DNA from 4 places in the Ensifer sp. D2-11 genome. Region 2 is predicted to be linked to each of the others. Evidence: predicted binding sites of a transcription regulator. Region 2 holds the regulator's gene; each other region holds the start of a gene.
What was found. The regulator LexA, encoded in region 2, represses DNA repair genes until DNA is damaged. The targets are predictions, from matches to a motif close to TGTTCNNNNTGTGTTCNG.

Region 1: the regulator LexA is predicted to act here: its motif matches at 3,767-3,784, upstream of M1D34_RS11460 (PA0069 family radical SAM protein).
Region 3: the regulator LexA is predicted to act here: its motif matches at 2,066-2,083, upstream of dnaE (DNA polymerase III subunit alpha).
Region 4: the regulator LexA is predicted to act here: its motif matches at 2,948-2,965, upstream of M1D34_RS04080 (ribonuclease T2).

Annotation. Positions count from the first base shown of each region.
Region 1 is NZ_CP096433.1:2,365,738-2,371,716, reverse strand. Features, by position in the region: gene M1D34_RS11480 (F0F1 ATP synthase subunit C) at 1-153, shown strand, start outside; gene M1D34_RS11475 (F0F1 ATP synthase subunit B) at 227-841, shown strand; gene M1D34_RS11470 (F0F1 ATP synthase subunit B) at 855-1,340, shown strand; gene rnhB (ribonuclease HII) at 1,736-2,386, opposite strand; gene M1D34_RS11460 (PA0069 family radical SAM protein) at 2,547-3,704, opposite strand; gene M1D34_RS11455 (glycosyl transferase) at 3,883-4,434, shown strand; gene M1D34_RS11450 (hypothetical protein) at 4,572-5,651, opposite strand.
Region 2 is NZ_CP096433.1:1,496,479-1,502,457, forward strand. Features, by position in the region: gene M1D34_RS07200 (SDR family NAD(P)-dependent oxidoreductase) at 1-59, shown strand, start outside; gene M1D34_RS07205 (SMR family transporter) at 47-373, opposite strand; gene M1D34_RS07210 (SMR family transporter) at 370-714, opposite strand; tRNA gene M1D34_RS07215 (tRNA-Asn) at 792-866, opposite strand; gene M1D34_RS07220 (membrane protein) at 1,009-1,302, shown strand; gene M1D34_RS07225 (hypothetical protein) at 1,350-1,697, opposite strand; gene M1D34_RS07230 (calcium-binding protein) at 2,098-3,177, shown strand; tRNA gene M1D34_RS07235 (tRNA-Cys) at 3,222-3,295, opposite strand; gene lexA (transcriptional repressor LexA) at 3,516-4,232, opposite strand; gene M1D34_RS07245 (hypothetical protein) at 4,457-4,621, opposite strand; tRNA gene M1D34_RS07250 (tRNA-Ala) at 4,731-4,806, opposite strand; gene M1D34_RS07255 (DUF1254 domain-containing protein) at 4,988-5,979, opposite strand, start outside.
Region 3 is NZ_CP096433.1:1,884,110-1,890,088, reverse strand. Features, by position in the region: gene M1D34_RS09175 (lipoprotein-releasing ABC transporter permease subunit) at 1-1,167, shown strand, start outside; gene M1D34_RS09170 (ABC transporter ATP-binding protein) at 1,185-1,871, shown strand; gene dnaE (DNA polymerase III subunit alpha) at 2,342-5,851, shown strand.
Region 4 is NZ_CP096433.1:853,026-859,004, reverse strand. Features, by position in the region: gene ettA (energy-dependent translational throttle protein EttA) at 385-2,034, opposite strand; gene M1D34_RS04080 (ribonuclease T2) at 2,161-2,928, opposite strand; gene M1D34_RS04075 (alpha/beta fold hydrolase) at 3,120-4,064, shown strand; gene M1D34_RS04070 (DMT family transporter) at 4,061-5,014, shown strand; gene M1D34_RS04065 (thiamine pyrophosphate-binding protein) at 5,049-5,979, shown strand, end outside.

The DNA of each region.
Region 1 (5,979 bases), 870 kb from region 2:
GGCAACATCTTCGGCAGCTACCTGTCCGGCGCACTGCGCAATCCGTCGGCAGCTGACGGCCAGTTCGGCCGCCTCGTATTCGGCTTCGCCGTTACGGAAGCTCTGGGCATCTTCTCGCTGCTCATTGCACTCCTCCTCCTCTTCGCCGTCTGATATCGGCAGAAGTTTTGGCCGCGGCCCGAAAGGCCGCGGCCGCGCATATTCTTGAGTGCACCTGGAGGTGAGCATGTTTGTGACCGCGGCATATGCCCAGTCATCCACCACCGAAGGCGCCGAAGCACACGATGCCGCTGCGGCCGGTGAGGTGCACACCGAAACGGGTGTGGCCCACGAAGCCGATCATGGCGCCGGCGTGTTCCCGCCCTTCGATACGACCCATTTCGCTTCGCAGCTTCTGTGGCTCGCGATCACCTTCGGCCTGTTCTATCTCCTGATGTCGAAGGTCATCATTCCGCGCATCGGGGGGATTCTCGAGACGCGTCATGACCGGATCGCCCAGGATCTCGACGAGGCATCCCGCCTGAAGGGCGAGGCCGATGCCGCCATTGCTGCTTACGAGCAGGAGTTGGCAGGCGCCAGAGCCAAGGGCCATTCGATTGCCGACACCGCCCGCGAAGCGGCCAAGGCGAAGGCCAAGGCCGACCGCGACGGTGTCGAAGCCGGTCTTGCGAAGAAGATTGCCGCTGCAGAAGCGCGCATCGCCGACATCAAGTCGAAGGCTCTTGCCGATGTCGGCGCGATCGCCGAGGAAACGGCGACAGCCGTTGTCAAACAATTGATCGGCGGGACCGTCACCAAGGCCGAGATCGCTGCGGCGTTCAAGGCCTCGGCCGGCAACTGAGGAAAAGAGAACCATGGCTCTTGATGCGACTTTCTATGCCCTCGTAGGCCTCATTCTCTTCTTTGTCCTCATCGCCTATCTCAAGGTTCCGGGCATGGTCGGCAAGGCGCTCGACGCCCGCGCCGACAAGATCAGCAATGAATTGGCCGAAGCCAAGCGTCTGCGCGAGGAAGCCCAGAGCCTCGTTGCCGAGTACCAGCGCAAGCGCAAGGACGCCGAAGCGGAAGCCGCAAGCATCGTCGCCGCGGCCCAGCGCGAGGCGGAGATGCTGACTGCGGAAGCCAAGCAGAAGACCGAGGAATATGTCGCGCGCCGCACGGCACTTTCCGAACAGAAGATCAAGCGGGCCGAAAGCGATGCGATCAACGCCGTCCGCGCAGCTGCGGTGGACCTGGCAATCAGCGCGGCCGAGAAAGTGCTCGCGAGCAAGGCCGATGCAGGCGCGCAGGAGACGCTTTTCAAGAAGGCGATTGGCGAAGTCAAAGCGCGCCTGAACTAAGCGTAGCCGATAATACCCTGGAGATTGAAAAGCCCCGCTTCGGCGGGGCTTTGCTTTGCGGGATCCGTTATCCGGGCAACCGTACGTCATGTAGTCCTGATGGGCGAGCAGGAGAGCAGACCCCCTCTGGCCTGTCGGCCATCTCCCCCACAAGGGGGGAGAATACCTGCGGCGGGCCTTCGCTTCCACTTCTGCGTTCTGCCCGTGGCATCGTTTTTGGCGTGCGAAGGTCAAACCGTTTGTCGCCCGCCCCAGGCAATGGTCCCGCGAGAGGATCAGATGTGTATATGCCCTATCGCAGGCGGGGAGAGGGGACTTAAGAGCGTTCCGCGAGTCCCTTCGCCCCGCCTGCGGGGAGAAGGTGCCGGCAGGCGGATGAGGGGCCTTCACCGCCGTCAAACTTGGCGGAACGGGCGGAAGCTCATGCGGTGCAGGGAGCAGGGGCCGTGGCTTTCGATCGCCGTGCGATGCTTCACGGTCGCATAGCCCGCATGGTGGGCAAAGCCGTAGAGCGGGAAAGTTGCATCGGCGCGGGCCATCATGCGGTCACGGGTGACCTTGGCGACGATCGATGCGGCGGCGATCGACACGGAGCGGCTGTCCCCCTTGACGATCGCTTTTGCGTGGCAGGAGAGGCCGGGCGGCACGTCGCGGCCGTCAACCAGAACGATGCGGGCCGCCAGTTCGAGGCCGTGAACGGCGCGGCGCATCGCATCGAGGCTGGCCTTCAGGATATCTGTCGTGTCGATGCGCGCCGACGAGGAGGAGGCGATGGAAACCGTCGATGTCGCCAGAATTTCTTCGAACAGCGCCTCGCGCTGCTCCGCGGTCAGCAGCTTGCTGTCGTTGAGACCCGCCGGGATGGCGTCCGGATCGAGAATGACCGCGGCGGCGACGACCGGGCCCGCAAGCGGTCCCCGCCCAGCTTCGTCGGCCCCCGCGACCGGCCAGAAACCGTCGCGATGGGCGGCGCGCTCGAAGGTGAAATCCGGAACGGGCGCCTGAAGAGGAAAAAGAGGGGAATCGGGCTGTTTGCGACGTGACATGAAAAGACACTCGCATACTCGCCCGATTCCCTTCAAGCCCCCGGCTCGGTTTGCGGCGGTTGCCGGGGGGAACCAGCGCCGCCCCGTGGGGCAAAGGGCGGATGCTGGAATTTTCAAAGCCGTTCCACAGCGGGAAAGAGTGGCGGCTTATGCTTTCGATCTAAAGAAGCGACAGCTGAACGCCCATTCCTAGCGGCGGCACGAAGAGATCGCTGCGCAATTGCCGGCGCGTCAGATTGAGGCCGAGCCGCTTGGCCGCAAGCTCGAATCGACGGCCGATCTGCCAGGCGTAAGGTCCGCTGCCCTTCATTCGTTTGCCGAACTCGGCATCGTAGTCCTTGCCGCCGCGCATGGAGCGGATGAGCGACATGACGTGCCGGTAGCGGTCCGGGTAGTTTCTGAGAAGCCAGTCACGGAACAGGGGGCTCACCTCCAGCGGAAGCCGGAGGAGTACGTAGCTCGCATCCGACGCGCCCGCCGACTTCGCCGAATCGAGCACGCGCTCGATCTCGTGATCGTTCAGCGCCGGAATGATCGGCGCGACCAGTACTCCAGCGGGAATGCCGGCCTCGGAAATTGCGCGTAGCGCCTCCAGCCGCTTGGTGGGCGTCGACGCCCGCGGTTCCATGCTGCGCGCCAGTTTCCGGTCGAGCGTGGTCACCGAAATGACGACCCGGGCAAGACCCTTTTCCGCCATCGGCGCCAGCAGGTCGATATCGCGCGTCACCATGGCCGATTTTGTAACGATCATCACCGGATGATTGGCCTCCTTCAGCACTTCCAGGATCTGGCGCATGATCCGCCATTCCTTTTCGATCGGCTGATAGGGATCGGTATTTGTGCCGATCGCGATCGGGCGAAGCTTATAGTCCGGCTTCGCCAGCTCGCGCTCGAGAAAACGTGGCGCGTCGGGCTTGGCGAAGAGCTTGGCTTCGAAATCAAGCCCTGCCGAGAGCCCCATATAGGCGTGCGTAGGCCGCGCGAAGCAGTAGATGCAGCCATGCTCGCAGCCGCGATAGGGGTTGATCGATCGGTCGAAAGATATGTCGGGAGATTCGTTGCGCGTGATCGCCGTCTTCGGCTTTTCTATCTGGACCTCGGTCTTGAACGGCGGCAACTCCTCGAGCGTTTGCCACCCGTCATCGAAGACTTCGCGCGTTTTCTGCTCGAAGCGTCCCGAGATGTTGAGGGCGGCACCGCGGCCACGCCGACGATCGACGTCGATTCGGATGCCGGATCCGGCGACGAGGGCCTCCGCCACATCCACGCTGTTGCCGGGCGCATAGACGCCCTGCTTGAGTTGAGACAGATCGTTCATCGAAATCTCCCCGGAACCATGCTCGGCTCGCTTGGTGCTGATTATTTTCCTAGCGCAGAAAATAGAACAAAACAAGAACAAATATTCAGCACATCTCCGGGGGAGGCGCGCGTTCATCCGCCACCCTGTGCGGACCTGCGCTTGTAGCAATCTGCGCTGCGATGCGATAGGAACGGCTATGCTGACGGTCATCATGGAAACGAAGGACAACGAAGCGGAGCTCGCACAGACGCTCTCGGCGCTCGTTGCCGGCGCGGTGGAAGGGCTCGTCAGCGATGTAATAATCCTGGACCACGGATCGACCGACGGCTCCCCCAGGGTCGCGGATGCTGCCGGTTGCCGTTTCTGCCTTGAGTGGGATCTCGGCGATGTCCTTCGTTCCGCCCGCGGCGAGTGGCTGATGCTTCTGGAGCCTGGTGCCCGCCCTATCGGTCGCTGGGTGGATGAACTGGCCGAATACGTCTCTCTGAACAGGAGCCCGGCGCGGTTTTCTCCCTCGCGAATGCATAAGCGCCCGCTTCTCAAGCGCTTGGCGCACAGGGCGCCGCCGCTGGAGTCCGGATTTCTGCTGCCGAAGGGGGACGCGGTCGCGGCTGCGCGCGGCAAGATGCCGCTCAGCGCCCTTGCGAGCGGACGAGCCGCCCGCAAACTTGCGACCGAGCTCGTCCCGGCCTGGGTCGCATTGGACAACCGGTCGGCGGGAGAACGGCACCGGACGCCCTGTTCGTAGAGCGGGATAAGGAAAAGTGTGTGCGGCTTTCAGCCCGCATCCCGCTCTAACTTATCGAGTTGACGGTCTACCGCATCGGCCCGAAAATCGGAATCGATCTTCGGGCCGATGCGCCCGATGCCGGAGTGGCATGACTTTCAGATCGAGCGGACTGCAAGCGAGTTCAACTGCCAGGCCGAGTCGATCGAAATGTCGATGCTGACGTCATTGAGGAACGTCCAGATGCGATCGGCCACTCCGACATAGACCCAGAGCTTGCGGCCAGCGGGGAAGGCCATCTCGGTGAACAGGTTGATGATTCTTCGTTCGCCAGGAACGGCCTGGATGGAGGTACCTGGAAAGCTCTCGCCATCGCCGCTGCAGTCGAGACCCGAGGCGAACCACTGGTCGCTCACCTCGTTCGCCGGTTCGACATCCTCCCAATTCCAGAACACGGCCAGCACGAGGCGGCCGCGCGTCGTGGCGTGAAAGTCGGACCACCCGAACTCGTCGTAGGTCGAGATGTGATGGCGGCAGATGAGGGCCGACAAGTCTGCCTTGACTTGCAGTATACCGGTGCGGAGCGTCTTGAACGGCACGAGGTAGCCGTTCTCCCGATAGGCGCAGAGGATTTCAGCATCGGAGGCACTATTGTTGCGGGCGATCAGTCTCGATCCCATCCGTCCCGCACAGTCCAAATAGGAACTGTTTTCCACGATTGCTCCGTCGCCGGTTGCCTGGTTCTGCTCGAGTCTGTCCCAGCAGCCTCCAAAGGGCGGGAGGAACAGCTTTTCCTTGTCGGGATCGGGCGCGACATACACGAGCGGCGGTTGTTTGAAGATGTCGGCGACGCTGCCGACCACCGTTTCGTGGCGGTGGAAGGCTTCGTGGCCCTTCACCAACTCGCCGACTTCGCCATAGGCACGCTTATGAAGCCGTTTGAGCGCGTTCAGATCAAGGCCGGTATTCCTGGCCTCGACGAGCGACCTGTATCGAAGACCGGGCCCGCGCGGATCATCACGTCGGCCCGACCTTGCGACCTGCGCGATCCTGTCGCGCAGGTCAGGTGAAAAGACCTGCCGGCGCTGCTCTGCGAAAGACTGGCGCAATGCGTCCAGCCTGGTTACCGTTGCCTGCCATTCATCCTTCTGCCGACGTTCGTAGAAGGCCTGCAGCCCCAGCGGAACCTCGGTCTCGGGCCGATCCGTTTTCGAGTAAGCGTGCTCTGCCGTTCCCATGACTTCCTCCTACCCTGGCGGGTTGCAGTGCGGGCCTTGTCGACCGGCGCGCCTGCGTCTGAGTGAAAACGAGGAAAAGGGGCTCCGAGGCGGCAAATGCGAGTGGGCTTTCTCCGTCGATGAGAAGCCGTGACATGGTGGCCGTAGCCGCGAGCTGAGCCGCTTCTCCGAAGCAAGAATGGGGCGTACCTTGCGGTACCCCCAAAGTGGCTCTCAAATGACCTTGCTTATGAAAAATATCCGTCTGTGAAAATGTCTTGCCATGCATGCCCATCGTTTCGGACGGGCAGCACGTCGTAGCCTTCTCTCTTTCCCAATATTGCCCCGG
Region 2 (5,979 bases):
CTGCGGTTCCAAAGAACAAGCGCTCAGGCTCCGACGGACAGCCGCGTCAGGCGGTATGAAGCACCAGCACCGCGCCGAAAATCAGTGACAGTCCAAGCCAGCCGACCGGTTTCAGCCTCTGGCCGAAGAAAAGGCGGCCGCAGATGGCCGTACCGAAGATTCCGGTTGCGCCGAGAAGGGCATAGGCGACCGCCAGGTCCATATCCTTGATCGCTTCCGCCAGCAGCGCGAACGCCGCAAGCACCAAGACGATCGAAAGGGCACCCCAGCCGCGGCGGGCAAAGCCGTTCGACTTCGTCGAGGCGAGATTCGCCGCCACATCGAGCACGCCGGCGGCGATCGCGAATGCGAAGGAGAGACCCGACGCGCTCATGCGGCGGCTTCCTCCGCATCGCTCCTGCCGGCATTGAGGAGAAGTATTCCCGCAACAGCCATCGCGAGGCCCAGCATCTCGCGGCCGGAGAGCGCATGGCCGAAAACGAAAACAGAGACGAGCGTTATCACGGCGACGCCGGATCCTTCCCAGACGGCATAGGCGACGCCAACCGGAATGGTCTTCACCGCTCGTGCCAGGAAGACGTAGGAGAGCGCGATCGAGGCATACATGACCACATGCCCCCAATAGGAGCCGGAGCCGGATGCCGCCTTCATCACGGTCAGGCCGACGACCTCGGTCGCGATCGCGAGGACCAGGAAAAGCCATGCAAGACGCATGAGGAAACCTACGAGAAATCAGCCCGACAAAATGAAAAGAGCCATTCGGGCTTTGCCGCGAATGGCTCTTTCGAAACTGGCTCCCCGGGCCGGATTCGAACCGGCGACCTATCGATTAACAGTCGAGTGCTCTACCGCTGAGCTACCAGGGATCATCTGCGCCGCAGAAGTGAGGCTGCTAATACAAATGCTTTTCCGATTTGCCAAGCGGTTTTTCAAAAAAAATGACGGTAGGCGGTTGCCGCCCTGTGGAGAAGGCACCAACTGTGGGGTCATTGGTACGAAAGAAGAGTGATGGCGACCGAAGGCAAGAAGAAGCATTTTGGCATCGATCCCAAGACGCGTGAGATCGTGCTTGGCAAATGGCGGATGAGCCTGCCCAATTCGCCGGCATTGCGCGTCCTCATCGGCGTTCTGCTCGTCTTCGGCGGTGTGCTCGGTTTTCTACCGATCTTGGGCTTCTGGATGGTTCCTCTGGGCCTGCTCGTGCTTTCGCACGACATTCCCTCGATGCGCCGACGGCGGCGCAAGCTGGCCGTATGGTGGGCCCGATGGCGGAGCAAGCCGAACTCGTCCGGCAAGTCCTGAGAGGTGGACCTCGCGAAGAGTCCACCAGCATGCGGATGCAGCGCATGTTAGTCGTCGGAATTGCCCGGCTTTCGACGCCGTTTGGGCAGGAGGGCGACAATGACGCAGGCGAGGACCAAAGCGACCGGCCAGAAGTCGGTCGCCTGATCCCAACTCCACCTCCACATTTCATAACCCTCTAGGTGAGGCGGCGGCAGCTTTGCGCTGATCTCGAAATCACGTTTTTCGCGGCCGTGAAAGTGTCCGATGGCGAAGGCGAGGCCGATGATCAGCGCCAACCTTCTCGGTGCAATCACCATGAACAGCAGGGCGACGACTGCTGCAATACAGACGCCCTCGGCCACATGCCCGAGCCAATCGAAGTGGCGCTGAATGTAGCCCCAAGGAATATCCATCACATCGCGCTGCGAGTGCCGCCCTCCCGATGAGGCCGGCCGACGGGACGCTATAGCACAACCGCCGATCACGAGACCACATGGTCCTCCGGGTATCTCTCTTCGTGGACGTCGTCCGGAGCGTGGGCAACCTCTTCCGTCTTTCAGCATCCGGACGCGGAACTTCACCGGAAAGTACAACCTGTAGTTAATCCGAAGTGGTCAATGGACAGGAACATCGCGTTCGGCAACATTAGAGCACTTTCAGGAAAAGTGTGGACGGTTTTCCGTGCGGAAGGGCGTATTTTCAAAGCGTTAGCCCGCTCGTCACTCCGACGAGGCCGGACGAGATCGACGCCCCCAAGGCCGTCCGGGTCCCCAAGACGAGCATCACCTGCTTTGCAGCACTGTGGAGAGAAAAATGGCGCATCTGATCGGTGGCATCGCCCCTTGGCTCGGGCTCGACAACCACATCTTCGGCACGAACGATCCGGACATTGTCTTCGGAGACCCATTCACGACCGACAATAGCCTGGGAGTCTTCGAAATCGGCGGCTTCCTGTCTTCGGGGCAGGGTGGCCGCGACAGCCTTGACGGGCACGGAGGCGACGACACGCTCTTCGGCGACGCTTGGGCGATCTCCGATCAGGGGCGTGGTGGCGACGACCAGCTCGACGGCGGCGCCGGCGACGACACGCTGTACGGCGATGCCTTCTCGATCGATGTGAGTGACTCCGCGATCGTCGCCGGAGGGAACGATCGTCTCTCGGGCGGCAAAGGCAACGATACACTCTACGGCGATGGCTACAATTGCCTCAGAGGACGTGGTGGCGACGACTGGCTCGACGGCGGCGCCGGAGACGATATTCTCTCGGGCGACGCTTTCTCCCTCGGCGATTTTTTCGTTGGCGGGAACGATCGGCTCCAGGGCGGAGAGGGCCATGACAAACTCTACGGAGATGGCCTCGACCAGGGCGTCGTGGAATCCGGCATCGGCGGCGACGACCACCTCTATGGTGGTTCTGGCAACGACTTTCTTGTTGGAGATGTTCTTTTCTCACGTGGCGGCAGTGGCGGCAACGACCTGCTCGACGGAGGCAAAGGCGACGATGTCCTGTATGGCGATGCAGAGGTCGGCGTGGACACCGCGGGTGGGGACGACCTCTTGATTGGCGGCGCCGGTAACGATCAGCTCTGGGGCGATGGCCGACTTACCGCAGCCTTCGCGGTCGAGACCGGTGCCGATCAGTTCCTGTTTGCGCGGAACAGTGGGCGGGATGAGATCTTCGACTTCGAATTGGACAAGGACATCATCCAAATCGCCGGCTATGGCTACGACGACTTCGCCGATTTTCTGTCCAACATCGGCGACGATGCTGACGGGAACGCTGTCCTGCAGCTGAATGGCACGGTCGATCAGGTCACTCTGATCGGCATCCACGCTGCCGACCTCAGCGCTGCCAACTTCGTCTTTGCGAATGCGGATTTCGCCCTCGTCTGACGAGGGGAAGTTTGTCGGTAACAAAGCTGATCAGGTGTGGCTTTTGGAGGCCTCGGCCGGAATTGAACCGGCGTACAAGGATTTGCAGTCCTCTGCGTCACCACTCCGCCACGAGGCCTCTACGATTTGCGTTTTCAAATCGTGGCGCGGATTTAGAATGATTGACCGCAATCCGCAAGAGGGTACATTTGGAATAGGGACTTTTTTATTCTGTATAAATGTGTCTTCCGTTCTATGACCGGGCGTGGTCATAGCGTCCCAAGGCGCAATACTCCCACGTCAGCGCTTTGAAATTGCGTACTTTCGTAGGAAGCGGCTGCGCACCTGGTCAGGAAGCTCTAATGATAGCGCCGGATGAGGCCGACGAGCCTGCCTTGGATCTTGACCCGGTCCGGACCGAATATGCGTGTTTCGTAAGCCGGATTGGCGGCCTCCAGCGCAATAGAGGCGCCCTTGCGACGGAATCGCTTCAGGGTTGCTTCCTCGTCGTCGATCAGCGCGACGACGATATCCCCGGGGCTGGCGGTGCTTCCGTTCCGGATGATCACCGTATCGCCATCGAGGATGCCGGCCTCGATCATCGAATCGCCCTTGATCTCGAGAGCGTAGTGCTCGCCGCTGCCGATCATTTCAACCGGTACGGATATATCGTGCATATTGTTCTGGATTGCCGAAATCGGCACACCGGCGGCAATGCGGCCCATGACCGGAACGGCGACCGATGCGGCCTCGGCCGGCGGCGCCGGTTTCGGTGCGGGGGGCGGCGCAGCAGGCTTGCCCAGACTGCCTTCGATCACGCTCGGCGAAAAGCCGCGGCGGACCTGCGAAGCGCCCGCATAGGCCTCCGGCAGCTTGATGACTTCGAGGGCCCGGGCGCGATTAGGTAGCCGGCGAATGAACCCACGCTCTTCGAGTGCGGTGATCAAACGGTGGATGCCCGATTTGGACGCAAGGTCCAAGGCGTCCTTCATCTCGTCGAAGGACGGCGGGACCCCGGATTCCTTCATTCGTTCGTGAATGAACAGAAGCAATTCCTGTTGCTTGCGGGTCAGCATGGCGTCACTCCAGAATCGCGAAACAAATCAAGAACAGAACCTATCTGTTCCATATGTGTTCCGCAAGTGCCTAAAATTCCGTGAATTTCGCTTGCTGTTGAATGCCGATCCGCCCCGCGATCCGGCGTGTCGATGGCGATCGCTCGGAATTCGGGGCAGGGGCCGATACGCTCTCGCATGTTTTGGGCTTACGGCGGGCGGCGCAGTCGGTCGCCTATGCAATGCTAATAGGCAAGGCGCAGTCCGCCCGGCGTAAGAACGTCGAATTCAGGCTCGGGATAAGGCCCGTACCACTGGGTGTAGGTCGTGTTGGTCGAGCCTGTGCTGGCGCACCCCGAAAGGGCGAAGAGGGAAAAAATTACGGCTGCCACGAAAGATTTAACAGGCATGTTTTTCTCCACTCGCGGGAGTTGCCCAGACCTCGAACGGGTCAGACTAAAACTTTCTCTCAAATCAGCTTTTTTGGCAAGCAGCGAGCCGGCAGGGAGGACTGGTGGATGGTGGAGCCGAAGGGAGTCGAACCCTCGACCTCCGCAGTGCGATTGCGGCGCTCTCCCAACTGAGCTACGACCCCACTGGTCAACGATTGTATAAGAGTTTTCGGCCGACCGCGCCAGTGCATTCCACTTGCCGAATGCATCGCAATACAAAGATGAGACTGACAACTGCAAGCCGCGTCGGTGCCCGCCGGCCGGCAGATAGGGCGGAGTGCAAGATCACGAACACACAACGCCACTATCGGCTTTCAGCACTGGCTATTGAGCGATCGCGGGCGGCTGCCAAGAGCCATCGAGAATTGCCTCTTTGCCCCAATAGGCGCGGATGTAGAGCGAGAACTTCCCGTCCGGCGCGGGCAGCCAGTTGTTTTCCTTGTCGCCCCCAGGCGACTTCGCGCCTGCGTAGAGGGTAAGCGAACCGTCGGAGTTGCGCTTTAGGTTCTTGTTCTTGGTGCCGAGTGAGTAGCGTTTGAGGTCGTTCGCGTGGAAGAGATGCTTGTCGTTGTACAGGGTCAATGACCAGAAGCCGTTGACCGGCGGCTCCTGCCCGGCCGGGAAGGTGATTGCATAGCTGCCGCTGCCGCTGAGTTCTCCGCCCGCGCCGTCGTGGTCGGTGTAGAAATATTGCGTCTCGTTCGGCCGGTTGTCGAACATGTTCGATTTTGCCGTTCCGGTCCGGTTGAAATAGTCGACGCCGAACTGCGCATTGTTGGTCGAACGGTTCCATCCGTTCCCGGCCGGACGTCCGTTGTGCTTCCACTGGAAGAACGGCTGGATGACCTTGTCTTCGGTCTCGACCGCGGTCGCAACCAGCACCTTTTTCAGTTCGGGGTCCTTGGACGCTGCATCGAGCAGCAGGCGGAATTGGCCGTAGAGAGCCTCCTCGCCCGGCAACGGATCGACAGTGTCGAGAACCTCGCCGAACTGATCGAAGAACTTATCCGGAACCACCCATTTGGTTTCCTCGCCAGACGATGCCGGTCCGGGAATGTCCGGGACCTTGGCCCATTCGATCGTCTTCATCTCTCCGTCGAAATCCTTCAGCGGATAAGCGACGACCTGGTTGATGACCTCTTGAATCGCTTTCCTGTCCTCGGGCGTGTCGTCCTGGAAGACCCTGGGAATGGCGTTGGCGAGCGAGGTAGGGGAGCGCAAAACATCTGTGATCCCGTCCGGTTTCAGGCCGCTCCACCTCGGACCGGCGAGCAGGTAGAATCCGGGCTTCGAGCCATATGGTTTGCCTAGATGAC
Region 3 (5,979 bases), 390 kb from region 2:
GGCTTCTCCTTCATCGGGATCATGCTTGGGGTGGGAACGCTGATCATCGTCATGGCGGTGATGAACGGCTTCCGAACCGAGCTCATTTCACGCATTCTCGGCATGAACGGCCATATGATCGTCCAGCCCCTGGACGGCCCGCTCACCAATTATGCCGATCTTGCCACCAGATTCTCCGCCGTTCCGGGCGTGACCATGGCCATTCCGATCGTCGAGGGCCAGGTTCTCGCGCAAGGCCTGGGCGATGCGTCGACGGGTGCGCTCGTTCGCGGGATACGCGCCGACGACCTCACCAAGCTGAAGTCGATCTCCGAGCATATTCAGTCCGGCGACCTCGTCGGCTTCGCGTCGGGCAGCGGGGTCGCCATCGGCTCGCGCATGGCCGAGCAACTGGGCATCCGGGTCGGCGGGACGATCACGCTCACCTCGCCGAACGGCGACGTGACGCCGATGGGCATGAATCCGAGGGTCAAGGCCTATACCGTCTCGGCCATCTTCGAGATGGGCATGTCGGAATACGACGCGACCATCATCTTCATGCCGCTCGAGGAAGCGCAGCTCTATTTCAACGCCGAAGGCCTCGTTCAGTCGATCGAGATATTCGCCGAGCATCCGGACGCGGTCGACGAGCTTCGCAAGCCGGTGGAGGACGCCGCCGGCCGGCAGATATTCATTACCGACTGGCGCGAACGCAACAGGACATTCTTTTCCGCGCTCGAGGTGGAACGGAACGTAATGTTCATGATCCTGACGCTGATCGTGCTGGTCGCGGCGCTGAACATCATCTCCGGGCTGATCATGCTGGTGAAGGACAAGGGCAGCGATATCGCGATCCTCAGGACGATGGGCGCGACCTCCGGTTCGGTGATGCGCATCTTCTTCATGACCGGCGCCGCAATCGGCGTTACGGGAACCATCGCCGGCGTCGCCCTCGGGGTGGTCGTCTGCCTCAACATCGAGTCGATCCGCCAGTTCTTCTCCTGGGTGTCCGGCGCCACGCTCTTCGATCCGGAGCTCTATTTCCTCAGCCAGCTTCCGGCCGACATGAATGCCGACGAGACCGTCACCGTCGTCGTCATGGCGCTTGCGCTTTCCTTCCTTGCCACGATCTTCCCGGCCTGGCGCGCCTCGCGCCTCGATCCGGTGCAGGCCCTGCGGTACGAATAACAAGGACAACAGCTTAAATGAATGCGCGCGTGGCACTGCAGCTCTCCGGCATCGAGCGGCATTATGGCGAGGGCGACACGTTTCTGCCGATCCTCAAGGGAGCCGACCTGACGTTGCGAAGCGGCGAGACAGTCGCCCTCGTGGCACCGTCCGGTACCGGAAAGTCGACATTGCTTCATATCGCCGGGCTGCTCGAACACCCGGATGAGGGCGAGGTGCTCGTGAACGGCACCTCATGCAACGGCCTCAGCGACGACCGGCGAACGGCAATCCGCCGCAACGAGATCGGCTTCGTCTATCAGTTCCACCATCTCCTGCCGGAATTCTCGGCGCTGGAGAACATCATGATGCCGCAACTGATCGCCGGATTGCCCAAGGCCGAGGCGGCGGAGCGGGCATCGGCCCTTCTGGACTATATGCGCATCGGCCATCGCGGCAGCCACCGCCCGACCGAGCTTTCCGGCGGCGAGCAGCAGCGCGTCGCCATCGCCAGGGCGGTCGCCAATGCGCCGCTCATCCTTTTGGCGGACGAGCCGACCGGCAACCTCGACCCCGAGACGGCCGGCTATGTATTCGAGGCGCTGGAAGCCCTGGCGCGCCAGTCCGGGCTCGCGGCGCTGATCGCCACCCACAATCACGAACTCGCTTCGCTCATGGATCGCCGCGTGACGATCGAGGACGGCAAGGTGGTCGAACTGAAATAGTCCGGCCGCCGCCGCGCGTATTCAGCTCCGACCTCGCTCGAGGCGCGGTCACCGCTTGGCGCTCCTTGCATGTTCCGTTCGAGGCGTGTCGCTCCTCGGAACGCATGCGCGAATGGGGGCCGTCGGTGCACATTAACCATAGCCACTGAATAGCGGGGTCTTCCATGCAGACTTCCTTGACTATCGAACAGAAATAGAACAAAAAGGGAACACTAGCGGAAAGGAGACAAGTTATGGCTGATTTCGTACGTGATCTTGCTGCCTTCGCCTCGATGAGCCTTTTCATCGTGAGCATCTCGGTAATCGCTCTCGGCCTGTGACCGGGATTTATCCAGCGTGCTCCGCGTCCTGTCGAACGCGCAGTAAACACCATACGCCGGGCAAAAACCCCGGCGGCCCGTCCTTGAGACTGGACAGTTGGGACGGGAAACAGGATATCCTCGACGCCGGACAAGAATCGGAGTGCGGCGATGACAGGCAACCAGGGTATCGGGCAGGGTATCGGGCACGGCACAGGGGCTGCGGCCGATCCGCAGTTCGTTCACCTGCGGGTGCATTCCGCCTATTCGTTGCTGGAAGGCGCCTTGCCGCTGAAGAAGATCATCGGCAAGGCGGTCGCCGACGATCAGCCGGCGATCGGCATCGCCGACACCAATAATCTCTTCGCGGCACTCGAATTCTCGCAGAAGGCGGCCGACGACGGATTGCAGCCGATCATCGGCTGCCAGCTCTCGATCGATATGGAAGACGAGGCGGAAGGCGAGCGGCGCGGACACGCCCATCAGTTCGTCAAACTTCCCGCGATCGTGCTGATCGCGGCGACCGAGGACGGTTACGCCCGCCTCGTCGAGCTCGTGAGCCGCGCCTATCTCGAAGGCGAGGGTCACCAGCAAACGCGAATAAGCCGCTCCTGGCTTGCGGCTGGCGGCACGACCGGCCTGATCGCGCTCACCGGTGCGGGAGCCGGCCCGGTCGACATGGCGCTGAAGTCGGGTTCGCCGGCTCTGGCCGAGGCACGCCTGCAAGCCTTGATCGAGCTTTTCGGCGATCGCCTCTATGTCGAACTGCAGCGGCACGGGAATTACGACCGGCGTCACGAGAACCGCATGATCGATCTCGCCTATCGGCTCGACGTTCCGCTCGTCGCCACCAACGAGGCGTTTTTCCCGTCGCCGTCCGACTATGATGCCCACGATGCGCTGATGGCCGTCGCCCACAATGCGATGGTGTCCGACGACAGCCGCTTCCGTCTGACCCCGGACCATTATTTGAAGAGCCGCAAGGAGATGGCGGCGCTCTTTGCGGATCTGCCCGAGGCCTTGGAGAACACGATCGAGGTGGCGCGGCGGTGCTCCTTCATGTTGAAGACCCGCGGACCGATCCTGCCGCGCTTTACCGGCGCTTCGGATGATCCGGAGGAGGCTGAACGCGCGGAGGTAGCGGAACTGCGCCGGCAGGCGGAGGAGGGGCTGGAGGAACGCCTTGCCAAGCTCGGCATGGCGCCCGGCTACAAGGAAGAGGACTATCGGGAGCGGCTGGCCTTCGAACTCGGCGTCATCCAGCGGATGAAGTTTCCGGGCTACTTCCTCATCGTTGCGGACTTCATCAAATGGGCCAAGCAGCATGACATTCCGGTCGGGCCGGGCCGCGGCTCGGGTGCCGGCTCGCTGGTCGCCTATGCCCTGACGATCACCGATGTCGATCCGATGCGCTTCTCGCTGCTTTTTGAGCGCTTCCTCAATCCCGAGCGCGTGTCGATGCCCGACTTCGATATCGATTTCTGCCAGGACCGGCGCGAGGAGGTCATCCGCTACGTGCAGCAGAAATACGGCCGCGAGCAGGTGGCGCAGATCATCACCTTCGGATCGCTGCAGGCGCGTGCAGCACTGCGCGACGTCGGCCGCGTGCTGGAAATGCCCTATGGCCAGGTCGACAAGATCTGCAAGCTGGTGCCGAACAATCCCGCCAACCCGACGCCGCTTTCCAAGGCGATCGAGGAGGAACCGCGCCTGCAGGAAGAGGCGGAGAAGGAGCCGGTCGTTGCCCGTCTCCTCGACATTGCCCAGAAGATCGAGGGGCTTTACCGCCACGCCTCGACGCACGCGGCCGGCATCGTCATCGGCGACAGGCCGCTCTCGCAGCTCGTGCCGATGTACCGCGATCCGCGCTCCGACATGCCGGTCACCCAGTTCAACATGAAATGGGTCGAGCAGGCGGGTCTCGTGAAGTTCGACTTCCTTGGCCTGAAGACGCTGACCGTTCTGAAGACCGCCGTCGACTTCGTCGGCAAGCGCGGCATCCATATCGACCTTGCAAGCATTCCGCTCGACGATCCGAAGACCTACGAGACCCTTTCGCGCGGCGAGACGGTCGGCGTGTTCCAGGTGGAAAGCGCCGGCATGCGCAAGGCGCTGATCGGCATGCGCCCGGACTGCATCGAGGACATCATCGCGCTTGTGGCGCTCTATCGCCCGGGTCCGATGGAGAACATCCCGGTCTACAACGCCCGCAAGCACGGCGAGGAGGAGATCGAATCGATCCATCCGAAGATCGATTACCTGCTCAAGGAGACGCAGGGCGTCATCGTATACCAGGAGCAGGTGATGCAGATCGCTCAGGTGCTCTCGGGCTATTCGCTCGGCGAGGCCGACCTCCTGCGCCGCGCCATGGGCAAGAAGATCAAGGCGGAGATGGACAAGCAACGCGCCCGCTTCGTCGATGGCGCCGTCAAGAATGGCGTCTCGAAGCCGCAGGCCGACCTGATCTTCGACCTTCTCGCCAAGTTCGCCAATTACGGCTTCAACAAGTCGCATGCCGCCGCCTACGCCATCGTCTCCTACCAGACCGCCTACATGAAGGCGCATTATCCGGTCGAGTTCCTCGCAGCGTCGATGACGCTCGACATGTCGAACACGGACAAGATCAACGATTTCCGTCAGGACGCGATGCGCCTCGGCATTCAGGTGGTCGCGCCGTCCGTGCAGACCTCCCACCGCCACTTCGAAACCGGCGACAACCGCATCTATTACTCGCTCGCCGCCCTAAAGGGCGTCGGCGAGTCTGCCGTCGACCACATCGTCGCCGTGCGTGGCGATCGACCCTTCGCAAGTCTCGAAGACTTCTGCCTGAGGATCGATCCGAAGCTCTTGAACCGACGTGTTTTCGAAAGTCTGATCGCCGCCGGTGCTTTCGACTGCTTCGGCTACGACCGGGCGGAGCTCATCGGCGGGCTCGATCGCATCCTCGGTTTCGCGCAGCGCGCCCAGGAAAACAAGGTGAGCGGCCAGAGCGACATGTTCGGCGCGGGGGCCGCGACGGGGCCCGAGAAGATAGCGCTCCCGCCCTATACGCCGTGGCTCGCCTCGGAGAAGCTGCATCGCGAGTTCCAGGTCTTGGGCTTCTATCTCTCCGCCCATCCGCTCGACACCTACAATAATCTGCTCGCGAAGATGCGCGTGCAGACATTTACGGATTTCTCGGCAGCCGTGAAAAAGGGAGCGGCGGCGGGCCGCCTCGCCGGTACGGTGACGTCGAAGCAGGAACGCAAGACGCGCACCGGCAACAAGATGGGGATCGTCGCCTTCTCGGACGCGTCAGGCCAGTTCGAGGCCGTGCTCTTCTCCGAAATGCTGAACCAGTATCGCGATCTTCTGGAGCCCGGCAAATCGCTGGTGATGACGGTCGATGCGGAGGAGCGGCCGGAAGGGATCGGCCTTCGTATCCGAACCCTGCGTTCGCTCGAGGAGGAATCGCTGCAGATGCAGAAGGCCTTGCGCGTCTATGTGCGCGACTGCGGACCGCTGCGCTCCATCGCCTCGCATCTGAACGCCAGGGGGGACGGCCTGGTTTCCTTTATCGTCATCAAGGACAACGGACAGCGGGAGATCGAAGTCGAGCTCAACGAGAAATACCGGATCTCACCCGAGATCGCCGCCGCCCTTCGCTCCGCTCCCGGGGTGGTGGACGTCGAGCTGGTTTAAGGTCTGTTCTCTGTGCTTGTCACAGAGATGCAGCAGCGTCGCGTCTGCGGCGCGGGGAAGAGTTCTTCCAGCCCAAGGACTTGGTCTGGCTGGATTCCTGTGACGAGCACAGGAATGAGGAGATCAAA
Region 4 (5,979 bases), 640 kb from region 2:
ACACATAAAGATATGTTTATGTGATTTGCGGCGACGGCGCAAGAGATTTGCGCATAAGGGCTACAGAATGGCGCTTGGAGGATAAGAGCGGGCGACCTTGCGGTCGCCCTTATGAACGTGCGTTTCGGCGCGACTCTCTGGCGCCGCGGACGCGGCGCTGCTGGATCCCTGTGACAAGCACAGGGATGAGGAAGAATCGGAGCGCCCCGTTCCCGCGAGCGATACCGGTCAATTACGGCAGCCCACACACTCCCCTCATGCCTGTGCTTGTCACAGGCATCCAGCTACGGCGCGTCCGCGCCGTGAAGGACTTTTGTTCTTGGCATCCATCTGGACGCATGTCGCTCTACGCTTCAGCGATGCACCGCCGCAAGCGTATGACGGTCAACGCGTCAGACGCTTGTAGGTTACCCGCTTCGGATTGACCGAGTCCGGGCCGAGACGCCGGATCTTGTCCTTTTCATAGTCCTCGAAATTGCCTTCGAACCACTCGACATGGCTGTCGCCCTCGAAGGCGAGGATATGGGTGGCAAGGCGGTCGAGGAACATGCGGTCGTGGCTGATGATAACAGCGCATCCCGCGAAGTTTTCGAGCGCATCCTCAAGTGCCGCCAGGGTCTCGGTGTCTAGGTCGTTGGTCGGTTCGTCGAGCAGGACGACGTTGCCGCCGGACTTCAGCATCTTGGCGAGGTGAACGCGGTTGCGCTGGCCGCCCGAAAGCGTCCCGACCTTCTGCTGCTGGTCGCCGCCCTTGAAGTTGAAGGTCGAGCAATAGGCCCGCGAATTGACCTCGTGCTTGCCGAGCTTGATGATGTCGTTGCCGCCCGAGATTTCTTCCCAGACCGTCTTGTTGGCGTCGAGCGCATCGCGGCTCTGGTCGACATAGGCGAGCTGCACGCTGTCCCCGATCCGGATAGAGCCGTCGTCGGGCTGCTCCTGGCCGGTGATCATGCGGAAGAGCGTCGTCTTGCCGGCGCCGTTCGGGCCGATGACGCCGACGATGCCGCCCGGCGGCAGCTTGAAGCTCAAGCCTTCGATCAGCAGCTGGTCGTCATAGCCCTTGGAAATATTTTCCGCCTCGATGACCACCTGCCCAAGGCGTTCGCCAACGGGAATGACGATCTGCGCGTCGCCCGGACGCCGGTCCGCAGCCGCCTCGACCAGCTCGTCATAGGCGCGAATACGGGCCTTGGACTTCGCCTGGCGGGCCTTGGGGCTTGAAGAGATCCATTCCTGCTCACGGCTGATGGCCTTCTGGCGGGCAGCCTCCTCGCGTCCTTCCTGCGCCATCCGCTTGGCCTTCGACTGCAGATAGGCGGAGTAGTTGCCCTCATAGGGAATGCCCCGACCGCGGTCGAGCTCGAGAATCCAGCCGGTGACGTTGTCGAGGAAGTAGCGATCGTGCGTGACCATCAGCACGGCGCCCGGATATTCGCGCAGGTGCTTTTCGAGCCAGGCGATCGTTTCCGCGTCGAGGTGGTTGGTCGGTTCGTCGAGCAGAAGCAGTTCGGGCTGCGACAGCAGAAGCTTGCAAAGCGCCACGCGGCGCTTCTCGCCGCCGGAGAGATTGGTGACCTCCGCATCGCCCGGCGGGCAACGCAACGCCTCCATCGCCATTTCCACCTGACTGTCGAGGTCCCAGAGGTTCTGGCTGTCGATGACGTCCTGGAGCTTGGCGCCTTCGTCCGCCGTCTCGTCGGAATAGTTCATCATCAGCTCGTTGTAGCGATCGAGGATCGCCTTCTTGGCGGCCACCCCTTCCATCACGTTCTCGAGCACGGTCTTCTGAGGATCGAGCTGCGGCTCCTGCGCGAGATAGCCGACCCTCGCACCTTCGGCGACCCAGGCCTCGCCGGTATATTCGGTATCGAGGCCCGCCATGATCCGGAGCACGGTCGACTTACCGGCCCCGTTCGGGCCGAGAATGCCGATCTTCGCCTCCGGATAGAAGGAGAGATGGATGTTCTCGAGGACCTTCTTGTTGCCGTAGGCCTTGTTCAGCCCGGCCATGTGATAGATGAATTGACGTGCCATAAAGGAATGCTCCGCATCGGAAGGGAATTTTGCCCGCTATGTAGGCGAATTATGGTGGCGGGGCAACGTCAAAGGCCCTTGCCCCAACGCTGCCCCGCCGCTCCCTCGATGCGAATTGCGCCGGGATCAGCCCCGCCCGGCAGCGTCTGCGATCCCCTTCGCGCATTTGAATTCCGTCGGCCCCGCCGCCTGGATCAGATCCGCCAGTTCGGCTTTGCCCGAGAGGTCGCCCGAGAGCCCTATCGTCAGGCCGGTGATCACGTCGCGGCCGTTCACCGACTGGCAACGCATGCGCACCCGGTCTCCGGCCCCCGCCCCGAAGCCCTGGTCGAAGGCCTGCTTGATCTGTTTTTCGTCAAGTTCCTTGCCGATCCCGTCTGCAAAGAGCGCACGTACGGCCGAGCGGTTGAGCTCGTCCAGAAGCCGGAGCTGCAGCGCGAAGTAGTCCTCGGCATTTGCCGTCTGGCAGGTACCGTTGCGCAGCCATTGGTGCCGGTCCAGGCCGGACTTGACACCCGGCATGGCGACGAGCAGGCGCTTGGCCGTCTCGTCCCCCATGTCGACTTCCGGCAGTTCCAGCCAGTCGCCCTTGCGGTCGCGCGCTTTCAGATCCGCTTCCACGCCGCAATAGCTCTTCTTGAGTGGCCATAGGCCATGAAGCGAGAAATTCGTCGCATCGAAGCGCTCCGCCGTCTGGCCGACGCATTCCTTGCGATCGGGCCGCGTCTCGCAGAATCCCGGCTGCCAGCTGACGGCGAGCACATATTCCGTCCTCCCCCCGCCGGTTTCGCCCTCGCTCGCCGAACTCTCCTGAGCCGCCGCGAGGGGCGCATTCGCCAACCCCAGCACCAGCGCCGCCAACCTCATCAGATGCATCATCGCCCTTGTCTTCATTGCCCCAAACCCTCTAAAGGAAAACAAAACAGGAACAAATAACCCCATATACGGGAAAATTGCAACCCTGAATCGGTATCCGCGGATTCGTTGTGATCTCATGCGCAACGAGCAACAAGCTGCGATTGCCTTTCCCACCCAAATCGATTTGATATCCGTACGGCATCCGCAAGTGGGGGAGAGCGCATGGCATGTTCGGGCAGGTGAGGACGCATCAAAGCCCGACCGGCGCGACACTCGGCTGGCGCCATGTCGGCGCGTCAGGCGAACCGAAAGGCATTCTCGTCATCAGCCACGGCCTTGCCGAGCATTCCGGCCGCTATGCCCGCTTTGCCGAAACCATGGCCGCCCAAGGTTTCCACGTTTACGCCCATGACCACCGCGGCCACGGCACGAGCTGTGCCCCCGATGCGCCTCCCGCCATGTTCGCCCAGCGGGAAGGTGCGGCGAAGGTCGTCACGGACCTGCGCGCACTCCGCGATATGGCAGCGGCCGCTCATCCAGGCCTGCCGGTCGTGCTGTTCGGCCATTCGATGGGGGGACTGATCGCGCTGAACGCCGCCGAAACCGATCCGGACCTCTACGACGCGCTCGCTGTGTGGAACTCCAATTTCCGGCCGGGCCTTGCCGGGCGCGGCGGCCAGTTGCTGCTGGCGATCGAGAAGATGCTGAAGGGTTCGGACGTGCCAAGTCCGCTCGTGACGAAACTCACCTTCGGCGCCTGGAGCACCAGCATCGCCGACCGGCGGACCGATTTCGACTGGCTCTCGCGCGATGAAAGCGAGGTCGCCAGATATATCGAAGATCCGCACTGCGGTTTCGACCCCACCGTATCGCTGTGGCTCGACGTCTTCGCCTTCGCCTTCGCCGGTGCCCGCCCCGACCGGCTGTCGCGGCTGCCGTCGAGCCTTCCGGTACACCTCGTCGGCGGCAGTGCCGATCCTTCAACCCTCAACGGAGAGGCCGTTCGCTGGCTGGGCAACCGCATGAAAGCGCGGGGCATGACGAATGTCACGATCGCAATTCACGAGGGCATGCGCCACGAAACGCTCAACGAGATCGGCCGGGAAAAAGCGACGGAGGAATTCGCCGCCTGGTGCCTGAAGGCAATCCGGGGAAAGCGCCACGGTCAATGAGCGAGCTCTCCCTTTCCAAGGCGGCAATCGACCACAACCGGATTTCCTACGGCCTGACGCTGATGGTCCTTTCGGTGTTGCTGTCGCCGCTGATCGACATCTTCTCGAAGCTAGCCATCGTGACGGTTCCCTCGGCCGAGATCACGGCGGCACGCTTCCTGCTGCAGATCGTCTTCATCCTGCCGATCGTCCTTGTGCGCGGTACGCTCTTCGATCTCACATGGCGCAAGAGTGCGCTGCATGCGCTGCGCGGCGGCCTTCTGGTGGTGACCATGCTTTCCTTCATCACCACGCTGAAGGTCATGGAGGTGGCCGATGCCATCGCCATCTTCTTCGTTGAACCGATCATCCTCACTATTCTAGGCAGCATCTTCCTGAAGGAGACGATCGGCTGGCGCCGTTATACCGCCTGCGCTGTCGGCTTCCTCGGTTCGCTGCTCGTGATCCAGCCGAGCATGCAGGAAGTTGGTCTGGTCGCACTTCTTCCGATCGTCGCCGCCTTCGGCCTCGCCGTTTTCCTGCTCGTGACGCGCATGGTCGCGCAGAACGAGGACCCCTGGTCGATGCAGTTCCATGCCGGCATCTGGGGAGGCCTCTTCTGTCTCGCGCTGCTCTGGTTCGGCGAGGGCAGCGGATCGAGCGTCTTCGATCCGGTCTGGCCGGACGGGCGCGCCTGGTACTACCTGCTCGGGGTCGGCGTCACCGCGACGATCTCCGGCGTGCTCGGCGTCTATGCCTATCGGGCGGCGCCGGCCTCGGTGCTCGCGCCGCTGCAATATCTCGAGATCGTCTCGGCGACGATTTTCGGCTGGCTCGTGTTCGGCGATCTGCCGGACGCGCTGAAATGGCTGGGCATCGCGATCATCATCGGCTCAGGACTTTATATCATCTGGCGCGAGCGGCAGGTGCAGAAAACGGCTGGTATCGCGCCGGTGTCGCCGGCGATCTGACATCGGCAAAACAGGACAGCATTGGGAGGTGCATATGAAAACGGGCGGACAACTGGTGGTGGAGGCGCTTGCCGCAAACGGGGTGAAGCGCATCTCCTGCGTTCCGGGAGAAAGCTATCTGGCGGTGCTCGATGCGCTTTACGACGCCGACATCGAGGTCGTCGTCTGCCGGCAGGAGGGCGGGGCCGCAATGATGGCGGATGCCTGGGGCCGCCTGACGGGCGAGCCCGGCATCTGCATGGTCACCCGCGGCCCCGGCGCGACCAATGCCTCCGCCGGCCTCCACGTGGCCCGGCAGGATTCGGTTCCGATGATCCTCTTCATCGGCCAGGTGCAGCGCGAAGCCCGCGAGCGGGAGGCTTTTCAGGAGATCGAGTATCGGCGGGCCTTCACCGAAGTCGCAAAATGGGTCGGCGAAATCGACGATCCGGCGCGCATCCCGGAATTCGTGACGCGTGCCTTCGCCGTCGCGACGTCCGGCCGTCCCGGGCCTGTGGTCCTGACCTTGCCGGAAGACATGCTGACACAGAGCACCGAGGCACCGGCCGCCCGCGCTTACCAGCCGGTGGAAAGCCACCCGGGCCCAAGCCAGATTGCCAAGCTTGCAGAGCTTCTCTCCACCGCGAAAAGGCCGATCGCCATTCTCGGCGGTACCCGCTGGTCCGCCGAGTCCGTGGCCGGGTTCCAGAGCTTCGCCGAGCGCTGGCAGCTGCCGGTCGGCTGCTCCTTCCGCCGCCAGATGCTTTTCGACCACCTGCATCCGAACTACGCGGGCGATGTCGGCATCGGCATCAATCCGTCGCTGGCAGGCGAGATCCGGGAAGCCGACCTCGTCCTCCTCGTCGGCGGGCGGTTCTCGGAGATGCCTTCCTCCGGCTACACGCTGATCGACGTCCCCTACCCCAGGCAGACCCTGGTGCATGTCCATCCGGATCCGGGCGAGCTCGGCCGAGTCTACCGTCCGG